Regions from separate parts of the Priestia sp. SB1 genome, predicted to be linked through region 2. Evidence: riboswitches for the same ligand, from Rfam matches in the RefSeq annotation. Region 2 holds a riboswitch; each other region holds the start of a gene.
The links. A riboswitch is a leader RNA that binds a small molecule or an ion and turns the genes downstream of it on or off. The one in region 2 is predicted to bind cobalamin.

Region 1: linked by a shared signal. The riboswitch ahead of WKH56_RS30960 (HoxN/HupN/NixA family nickel/cobalt transporter) and the one ahead of WKH56_RS19430 (cobyric acid synthase) in region 2 are both predicted to bind cobalamin.
Region 3: linked by a shared signal. The riboswitch ahead of nikA (nickel ABC transporter substrate-binding protein) and the one ahead of WKH56_RS19430 (cobyric acid synthase) in region 2 are both predicted to bind cobalamin.
Region 4: linked by a shared signal. The riboswitch ahead of WKH56_RS15380 ((2Fe-2S) ferredoxin domain-containing protein) and the one ahead of WKH56_RS19430 (cobyric acid synthase) in region 2 are both predicted to bind cobalamin.

The regions. Positions count from the first base shown of each region.
Region 1 covers NZ_JBBJSS010000011.1:92,123-94,322, reverse strand. The annotation lists gene WKH56_RS30970 (undecaprenyl-diphosphatase) at 1-274, shown strand, start outside; gene WKH56_RS30965 (organic hydroperoxide resistance protein) at 427-846, shown strand; cobalamin riboswitch at 952-1,134, shown strand; gene WKH56_RS30960 (HoxN/HupN/NixA family nickel/cobalt transporter) at 1,268-2,065, shown strand.
Region 2 covers NZ_JBBJSS010000005.1:241,175-243,374, reverse strand. The annotation lists gene WKH56_RS19435 (YdcF family protein) at 1-476, opposite strand, end outside; cobalamin riboswitch at 624-803, shown strand; gene WKH56_RS19430 (cobyric acid synthase) at 896-2,200, shown strand, end outside.
Region 3 covers NZ_JBBJSS010000012.1:33,163-35,362, reverse strand. The annotation lists gene nikA (nickel ABC transporter substrate-binding protein) at 1-872, opposite strand, end outside; cobalamin riboswitch at 1,017-1,207, opposite strand; gene ftsZ (cell division protein FtsZ) at 1,210-2,200, opposite strand, start outside.
Region 4 covers NZ_JBBJSS010000004.1:55,902-58,101, reverse strand. The annotation lists gene cobJ (precorrin-3B C(17)-methyltransferase) at 1-486, opposite strand, end outside; gene WKH56_RS15380 ((2Fe-2S) ferredoxin domain-containing protein) at 500-880, opposite strand; cobalamin riboswitch at 981-1,160, opposite strand; cobalamin riboswitch at 1,279-1,457, opposite strand; gene WKH56_RS15375 (hypothetical protein) at 1,604-1,762, opposite strand; gene WKH56_RS15370 (hypothetical protein) at 1,930-2,085, opposite strand; gene WKH56_RS15365 (M42 family metallopeptidase) at 2,114-2,200, opposite strand, start outside.

The DNA.
Region 1 (2,200 bases), on a different contig from region 2:
TCATGCTACGTCTGCATTAGTTATCACTTTTACCATTTGGCTGCATTTCAAACGTTCAGGGCGCATGTGGGTTGTCATGGGTGCACTCATTGCATTTTCACGCGTATGGGTTGGCGTTCACTATCCATTCGATGTGTTAACAGGAGCCGTTTTAGGCTGCGTGCTGGCGCTGTTTATTCATTATGTTATTTTTAATACGAAACTGATGAGGGCTATTACTAACTTGTCTATTTTTCGAAAATCAGCTTATGACGAACAGTCTCAATATTATTAAGAAAAAGTCGCATATACGCGGCTTTTTTTTATTGGAAAATTTTTAATGTATTTAACACTTGTTTTTTAAAATTAAATTGTGTACAATTAAATTACAGAAACGATAAATAAAAAATTTTAATAAAATTACTAAAAAAGAGGAGAGATTTATACATGAAAGCTTTATATGAAACGACAGTCGTTAACACAGGTGGAAGAACAGGAGAAGTTCATTCTTTAGATAATATCTTTAATCTAGACGTTGCAACACCTCCAGCGCTTGGTGGAGAAGCAACAACAGCAACAAACCCAGAGCAGCTATTTGCAGCTGGATACAGTGCTTGTTTCAACAGTGCGTTAGAATTTATGTTGAAAAAACATAACGTAGAAATCAAAAGCAGTGAAGTAAAAGCTACTGTTCAGCTGCTTCCAGATAAAGCTGATCAAGGAGTAAAAATTGCTGTAGCGCTTGAAGCTCATATCGAAGGCTTAGATTTAGAAACAGCGAAAAAATATGTAGACCTAGCTCACTCATACTGCCCGTATTCAAAAGCAATCAGCGGTAACGTAGACGTAACGGTAGAAGTAATTTAATTGCTTTAAAAATCCCTGCTAAGCATGTAAAGCTTAGCAGGGATTTTTTATTTGAATTTTCTCTATTCATTTGTAAGCGGTACTAGTATAATGAGGAAGAAAATGAATTATTCGCACAGTTTAGGTGCTCTTACATAGCGTAAGAGGTAACAGGGAATCGAGTGCAAATCTCGAGCGGTCCAGCCACTGTAAGCAGGGAGTTTTCTATCTTATCGTCACTCAAAACGGGGAAGGCGGTAGAAAATGATGATCTCAAGCCAGGAGACCTACCTATTCTGTACACTTGACTCTTCTAGGAAAGAGGCGGTGTATCAAGGTACGCAGTGAGCAATTGCTGTTTATTTTCATATGCCGACACATCCTCAATTTCTATAGAATTGAGGCTTTTTTACGTTTTATTTTAAAAAAAGGAGTGTAGGAAATGGAAGGTTTATCAGTTTTTTTACTTGTCTTTTTATTAGGAATCAGGCACGGATTGGATGCAGATCACTTAGCTTTTATTGATGGCCAGACCCGATATAATTGGCGAATGGGGAGCCGTTTTGCCCCGTGGGTCGGCACGCTGTTTTCACTAGGTCACGGAGGAATGGTGGCCGTCACGGCCGGGGTGCTTGGCGTGGTGATGAAGAATTTTACGTTTCCATCGTATTTCGATCATTTTGCATCCTGGGTATCCATTATCTCCCTCTTTCTAATCGGGACATTAAACACATATCATTTGCTTCGAACCAAAAATAAAGAGGAAGAGTTTGAGCTGAGCGGGTTAAAAGGGAAGTTTATTCCGAAAATCGCAAAAGGAACAACGAATCCTTTTTTAATTATTCTTGTAGGAGCATTGTTCGCTTTAGCAGCCGAAACGGTCAGTCAAACGGCCGTGTGGTCTCTAGCTGTAGGGAACGCAGGCAAGTATACGCCGCTTTTATTAGGACTAGTATTTATGTTTGGTATGATGCTGACAGATACAATCGATTCACTGATTGTACATAAAATGGTGAATGAATCGAGTAAGTTTGGGCGATCTGCTTCCCGCTTGATGGGCTGGGTTATTGTTATCCTCGCATACGGGGTGTCCTTCTACTTAGCATTCACTTTCTTTAATCCATGGGCCGAAGTAAACTTTGAAATGGTTGGCGTTATTTTGTTTGTTTTTTTAGTGTCTATGTTTGTTTTTGTAAGTGTGAAGTCAAAAGGGAAAAATATTAAAATAAATGTCAATTAGTCAAACGAAAGCTTTAATCTGTTGAAGATTGAAGCTTTTTTGTATGAATTTGTTGAAGTTTATGGCTATTTTCGGTCGGTTATGAATAAGTTAAAGTATTATCTATATTTAAAGGATGGAAAATTGTCTGAAAAC
Region 2 (2,200 bases):
AAAGGATAAACGTCAAAACCTTGACGCTTGGCAATAATAGAGGCGCGAAATAAATGAAAATCACTGCTAACAAGCACGACTTTTTTGTGTTGAATATCAACTTTCTTTTTAGTGAAAGTGAAATTCTCAAAAGTAGAAGTTGACTGATCCTCTTTTATCATTCGATTCTTTTTAATTCCTTCTTTTCGTAGAAAACGATAGGCTGCTTCTGCTTCAGAAATTTCTTCATCGGATCCTTTTCCACCCGTTACGATAACTTTTGTTTGTTTATGAGTCTTTAAATAAGATAAAGCCGTTTTTGCTCGTTCTTTTAAACTAGGAGACATTTGATCTCCGTCTACTTTGGAACCTAAAATGAGCACATAATCTGCTTTTTGCGGAACAGGCTGATGAGCGGTTTGATACATACAAAAAGACATGATTGCTATGTAAAGAACAAGCAAACTAATAAAGATATAAATGATTTTTTTCTTCAACTACGAGCACCTTCCTAGCTATTTCATAAGATGTTTGGAAAATAATTGTTATTATAGCATACGAGACCCAAATAAGTATAAACACAGTAATATATAATAATAGAAGAAAATCGTTATTGTGAATGGTTATAAAATTCGTTACAATAAAGAATAAATGATTTTAAAAGTGCCTCTAAGGAGGATAATAGGGAAATCGGTGTAAATCCGGTGCAGCCCCCGCTACTGTAAATGTGGATGAACCTGCAAAGACCCACTAGTCAAACTAGGAAGGATGCAGAAGTAAAATGAAGCATAAGCCAGGAGACCTGCTTTTAAAAACCCCTTATTTTTCGGTGGGAGAAATAAGTCAAGACAATGTGTTAATGAGCGCATGACCAAACCTTGACTTTTACAGTTAAGGTTTTTTTATGTGATAGGGAGTGGAAAAAGTGAAAAAAGGAAAACCTCTTATGATTCAAGGAACGCACTCAGACGCTGGAAAAAGCATGATTGCTACAGCGTTTTGCCGTATTTTTAAAGAAGACGGCTATCAAACTGCACCGTTTAAATCGCAAAATATGGCGCTTAATTCATACATTACAATGGATGGAAAAGAAATTGGAAGAGCGCAAGGAATTCAAGCTGAAGCGGCTGGAGTAGAAGCAACAACCAATATGAATCCTATTTTAATTAAACCAACTCGTGATCATGAATCTCAAATTGTCGTTCATGGAAAGCCGCTTCGTAATATGTTTGCTTTTCAGTATCGGCAAGAATTTTTTAATGAAGGTTTGAACGTTATCACGGAGTCTTATAAAGAGCTTGCCAATCATTATGATCGAATTGTGATTGAAGGTGCTGGAAGTCCTGCTGAAGTGAATTTGAACGATCGGGAACTGGTAAATATGCGCGTAGCAAAGATAGCCCAAGCCCCTGTTGTGTTAGTAGGAGACATTGATAAAGGAGGGGTTTTTGCGAGTCTGGTGGGTACTCTTCAATTGCTTCCAGATGAACATAAACCTAGAGTAATTGGAGTGTTAATCAATAAATTCCGAGGAGACTTAGAGCTTTTAAAACCGGGATTGAAGTGGTTTGAAGAATACACGGGAGTTCCGGTACTAGGAGTGATTCCTTATATGCACGACGTGGAAATTGACGCTGAAGATTCGCTATCACTCAGAAATTACTCAACGCTTGTGAATCCGTTAAAAGAAATCGATATTGCGGTTATCTCGTATCCTCGCATCTCAAATTTTACAGACATTGATCCTCTAAGCTTAGAAGAAGACTGTCATGTGAGACTTGTAACCAAGCCATCACAACTAGGTACGCCTGATTTAATTGTTTTACCAGGAAGCAAAAATACGATTGAAGATGCGCAGTTTTTACAAGAAAGCGGCCTGGCTCTAGCCATTAATCAAGTCTTGAACGCAACGAACGCTCACGTTATTGGCATCTGCGGGGGATATCAAATGTTAGGCGAGACAATTACGGACCCCGATGCAGTAGAGTCCCGGATTGAATCTATTAAAGGGCTGGGTTTGCTTCCAGTGGAAACCGTTATGACAACCAGCAAAAAAACAGAAAGAGTTTCTGGATATGTTCAGTTAGAGAGTGAGAAGGTTTCGATTGAAGGCTATGAAATTCATATGGGAAAGACGGTTTCTAAAAGCATAACGGAAGCCTTTGCGGTGGTAGATGATCAAAAAGAAGGAACGGTTAAAGACAACATCATTGGCACGTAT
Region 3 (2,200 bases), on a different contig from region 2:
AATAAGGTATCGATAGCTTTTCTTACATTTTCGTCTTTTAATGCGTCATTGGTTTGATTGTAAAGCAATAAATGGGTGCGCACACTAGGTACTCCACTTACTTTAAAAGACGGATCTGTTTGTAAAGTGCCCAAGCTTTCTAAAGGCGGGCGATAAATAATATCGGCTGTTCCAGATTGAAGAGCAGCAACTCGCGCATTAGCATCTTCGTTAAATCCAAAGATCGCACTTTTCAATTTCACTTTTCCACCCCAATAATTTTCATATCTTTCTAATTTTACTTGATTTCCTTGATCAAAAGACAAGACGCGAAATGGACCCGTACCAATGGGCTTCTTAGCTATATTAGAAGCATCAACATCTATAATAGCTGTATTTGGATGCACTAATTCAGAAGGAAATTTAGGCATTGGTTCTTTTAATGTAATTGTCAGCGCATGACTGTTCGCTTTCATTTCTTTAATATTTAAAGCGTTTTTCATCGCATAACTTTGGTCTATCGTTCTTTGAAGAGAAGACTTAACGGCATTTGCATCCAGCGCTTTTCCGTTTTGAAACATGATGTTCTTTCTTATCATAAATGTCCATGTAAGGCCGTTATCTTTCGTTTCCCACTTTTCAGCAAGCCAAGGCTTTATTTTTAAATCGTCGTTGATTTTAACAAGCGTCTCCCCTACTCCCCCACGAACTGCTGTATAATTATCGTCCGTATGAGGATCAAGCGTTGCAGATGTAAAATTAAATAAAAACGTCACACTTTTATCCGTTTTCTTTCTTTCTTTTATACTTACGCTCTCTTCATTAGGAGCGCAAGCAGTGAGGCAAAGTAACACGAGAAATATCATAGATACAAGTTTTTTATTATTTATCATTCATTTTTCCACCTTCTATTTTAATACACAAAAAAAAGCACTTCTAAAAAGAAGTGCTTGCCTTCACAACAAATTCAGATAAACGTATCCCTTGTTTATCGTATTTTTGATTCTGCCAAAACACCTCCCTATCCTCGTAGGTTATTGTGTGCTGCGATTTATGGCAGGTCTCCTGGCTTCAAGTCATTGCCTTATACCGCCTTCCCGTCTCTAAATAGACAGTGGCTTTTTGACATAAGGCTCCTTGTTACAGTGGCGGGACCGCTCCGGATTTTCACCGGATTCCCTTTTAAGGCAATTGAAAAACAATTGCCACCATAAAAGCTGGTTATTTAATTTAGTAGCGTGCTCTTGAAACTCTAGAAGTGGAAGCTGATGGTGAAATATCTTCATCATCAAATCCAGTGGCAATAACGGTTACCATCATTTCGTCCTTTAAATCTTCATTAATCACAGATCCAAAAATCATATTTAAGTCCTGATCAGAAGCGGACGTGACAATATCTGCTGCTTCCTGTACTTCGTAAAGACTCAGGCTGCTGCCGCTCGTAATGTTCAGCAGCACGCCTCTTGCTCCATCAATCGATGCATCTAGCAGCGGACTAGAAATCGCTTTTTTCGCTGCTTCAATTGCTCGATCTGATCCCGAAGCTCGTCCGATACCCATAAGCGCAAATCCTTGATTAGACATAATTGTTTTTACATCAGCAAAGTCAAGGTTAATCAGCCCCGGAACAGCGATTAAATCTGAAATACCTTGAATACCTTGGCGAAGAACATTATCTGCTTCACGGAATGCTTCAAGCATAGGTGTCTTTTTATCAACGATTTCAAGCAAGCGGTCGTTTGGAATGACAATAAGGGTATCTACCGATTCATTCATCGCAGTAATACCGCCTACTGCTTGCTTGGTACGTTTATTTCCTTCAAACTTGAAAGGGCGAGTAACTACTCCAATTGTTAAAGCATTTAGTTCACGGGCAATTTGGGCAATAACCGGAGCTGCTCCAGTACCAGTGCCTCCCCCCATGCCAGCTGTTACGAATACCATATCTGCGCCTTGCAGTACTTCTTGAATTTGCTCTCTGCTTTCTTCTGCAGCTTCTCTTCCTACTTCTGGATTAGCTCCTGCACCTAATCCTCGCGTTAATGCCGCACCAATCTGCATTTTCACATCTGCTTTAGATAAATTAAGCGCCTGAGCATCCGTATTAACGGCGATAAATTCTACCCCTTGTACACCATGTTCAATCATACGGTTAACGGTGTTATTTCCTCCACCGCCGACTCCAATTACTTTAATTCGCACTAATGGCGATACATCTGCA
Region 4 (2,200 bases), on a different contig from region 2:
TACAAAATCTGCTTGTGCAGCTGCTTCGATTCGTTTTTCGATTAACTCCCAAGGCGTAAGGTGGTCACTTAAACTAATCGTACAGGCATCATGCATCACGGGCGCCCCAAGGAGGGATGCGCATGAATTAATAGCCGAAATGCCAGGAATCACTTCCAGCTCTACGCCCGTTTCTTTTTTCCATCCTTTTTCAATCAACACTTCATACACAAGGCCGGCCATTCCGTATACTCCTGCATCTCCGCTTGAAATGACCGCCACGGTTTTTCCCGCTTCAGCTTGCTTTACGGCTTCTTGTGCACGGCTTACTTCTTCGGTCATTCCTGTACTAATAATTTGCTGATTCGTTAATAGTCCTTGAATTAATTCCACATAGGTTTTATAACCAATGATCATATCACTTTCTTGAATGGCTTCTCTTGCTCGCTGTGTAATATGTTCAAAGCTTCCTGGACCGAATCCAATAACTAACAGTTTACCTTTCATGCTAGCTCCTCCTTTATGCGTTACTTTTTACTTTGTCAATTCCTTCTATGGAGTCACTCTTTTCCGGAGAAACAAAACCGTTTTGATCATATTCATAAATAAGTGATTCCTTTATACTGCAGCCTCCTGCTAAATGTTCTTCAACAATTCGATGAGCTACGTTTTCAGTGACCTGCTTGTACCAATCTCCTGAAGGGTACACGATAGCTACAGGAGCATCTTTGCATCTTCCGTTACAGCGCGTACGGGTTGTGTGAACCGCTTCATCTAGATTCAGTTCAGTCACTTTATTTCGAATAGCTTGCGTGGCTTCTTCTCCACCTTTTCTCATACAGCTGCTTCCATTACAAATCAATACGTGATGCTTTGTTGCATTCAAGTTCCAAGTCGTCACACTCATTCGCTCCTTTACTAAAAAAACGCCTCTATCAATGATAGAGGCGCAGAAAATTCAAACTAAGTTTTTGCACTTCCACCTATATCCCGTAGGGTAAGCTTCGCATTAGAAAAAGGCTGGTTTCCTGACTTCGATTCATTACTTGATTGCGCCTTCCCGAATACAGTGGCATATGCAATCAGCTCCTCTTCACAGTGGCGGGTACCGCGCTGGCTTCACACCAGACTTCCCATTTAACGCAATGTGAACATTGCGCACCTTTTTTGCACGATATGTAGTTTTGTGCTACGAGAAAAACCCGCTTCGCTAATATGCGAGCGGGTAAAACGTCAGAATAAAAGTGTACACAAATGCCACTTTAAGCCAACGTTTCCCTTCCCGCTCCCCGGAGAAATAGAAACTTCACAATAAAGACAGGTCTCCTGACTTGTGTATCATTCTACTTGAGAACCTTCCCGTGATTTTTCCACAGTGGTTATACTCGTTCGTCCACACTTACAGTTGCGGGGGCAGTACTGGTCTTTCACCAGTTTCCCTATTAAGCCTTCTTGGCATCTTTACTGTTGCTGTTTGATATATATGAACCTTTTAAACTATCAGAATAATAGAAGTAACTACCATATCATAGCGTACATTTTTTTTTATTTCAACTCTATTCTTTTCGTAAGATACAAGAAGCTATAAAAAAACAAGAGCATAAAGTCAGCTCTTGTTTTTTCATTATATAGCTACTAATGTTAAATGAGGATCATTATAATACACGACTTCTGAAAGAACTTTACAGCCATTTGTTTTGGCAAAAGCTTCTCTCGCCTGCGTTTCAGTTTCAAATTCAAACATTTTCATTTCTTTTCCAGCATATACCGTCAGTACCCACATGAAAAGATTCGCCTCCGATTATTGTAGTGATCGCTATATCCACATTATGACGAAACCATATCCTTTTGAAAACCCATTCTACAAAACTTGTCACAAGAAACTTTTAAAAATTTAAAAACATTTTAACTTCTGTAAATGAACAAAATGTACAAAAGGTTTAAGCCGTATTATACCTCTTTAAAAAAGGTGCTTTTTTTACCAACTGTTGCTTCACCAGTAAAAAATATATAGTATTTATTAAAAAAAGAATCCGGACAGCCGGCTTCTTTTTTAGGAAAGGAAAGTACAGACATCATAGTCCCTTCCTGCTCTTTGTTTTGCATAAAAATACACTAATTAAATATTCCTTTCTTAAAGCAGAACCATGTTCGATTGGATATAGTGGTAAAGAAGCTTGTACGTATGGTTTAATGAATCTTGATGCGTTCTCTCAAACGC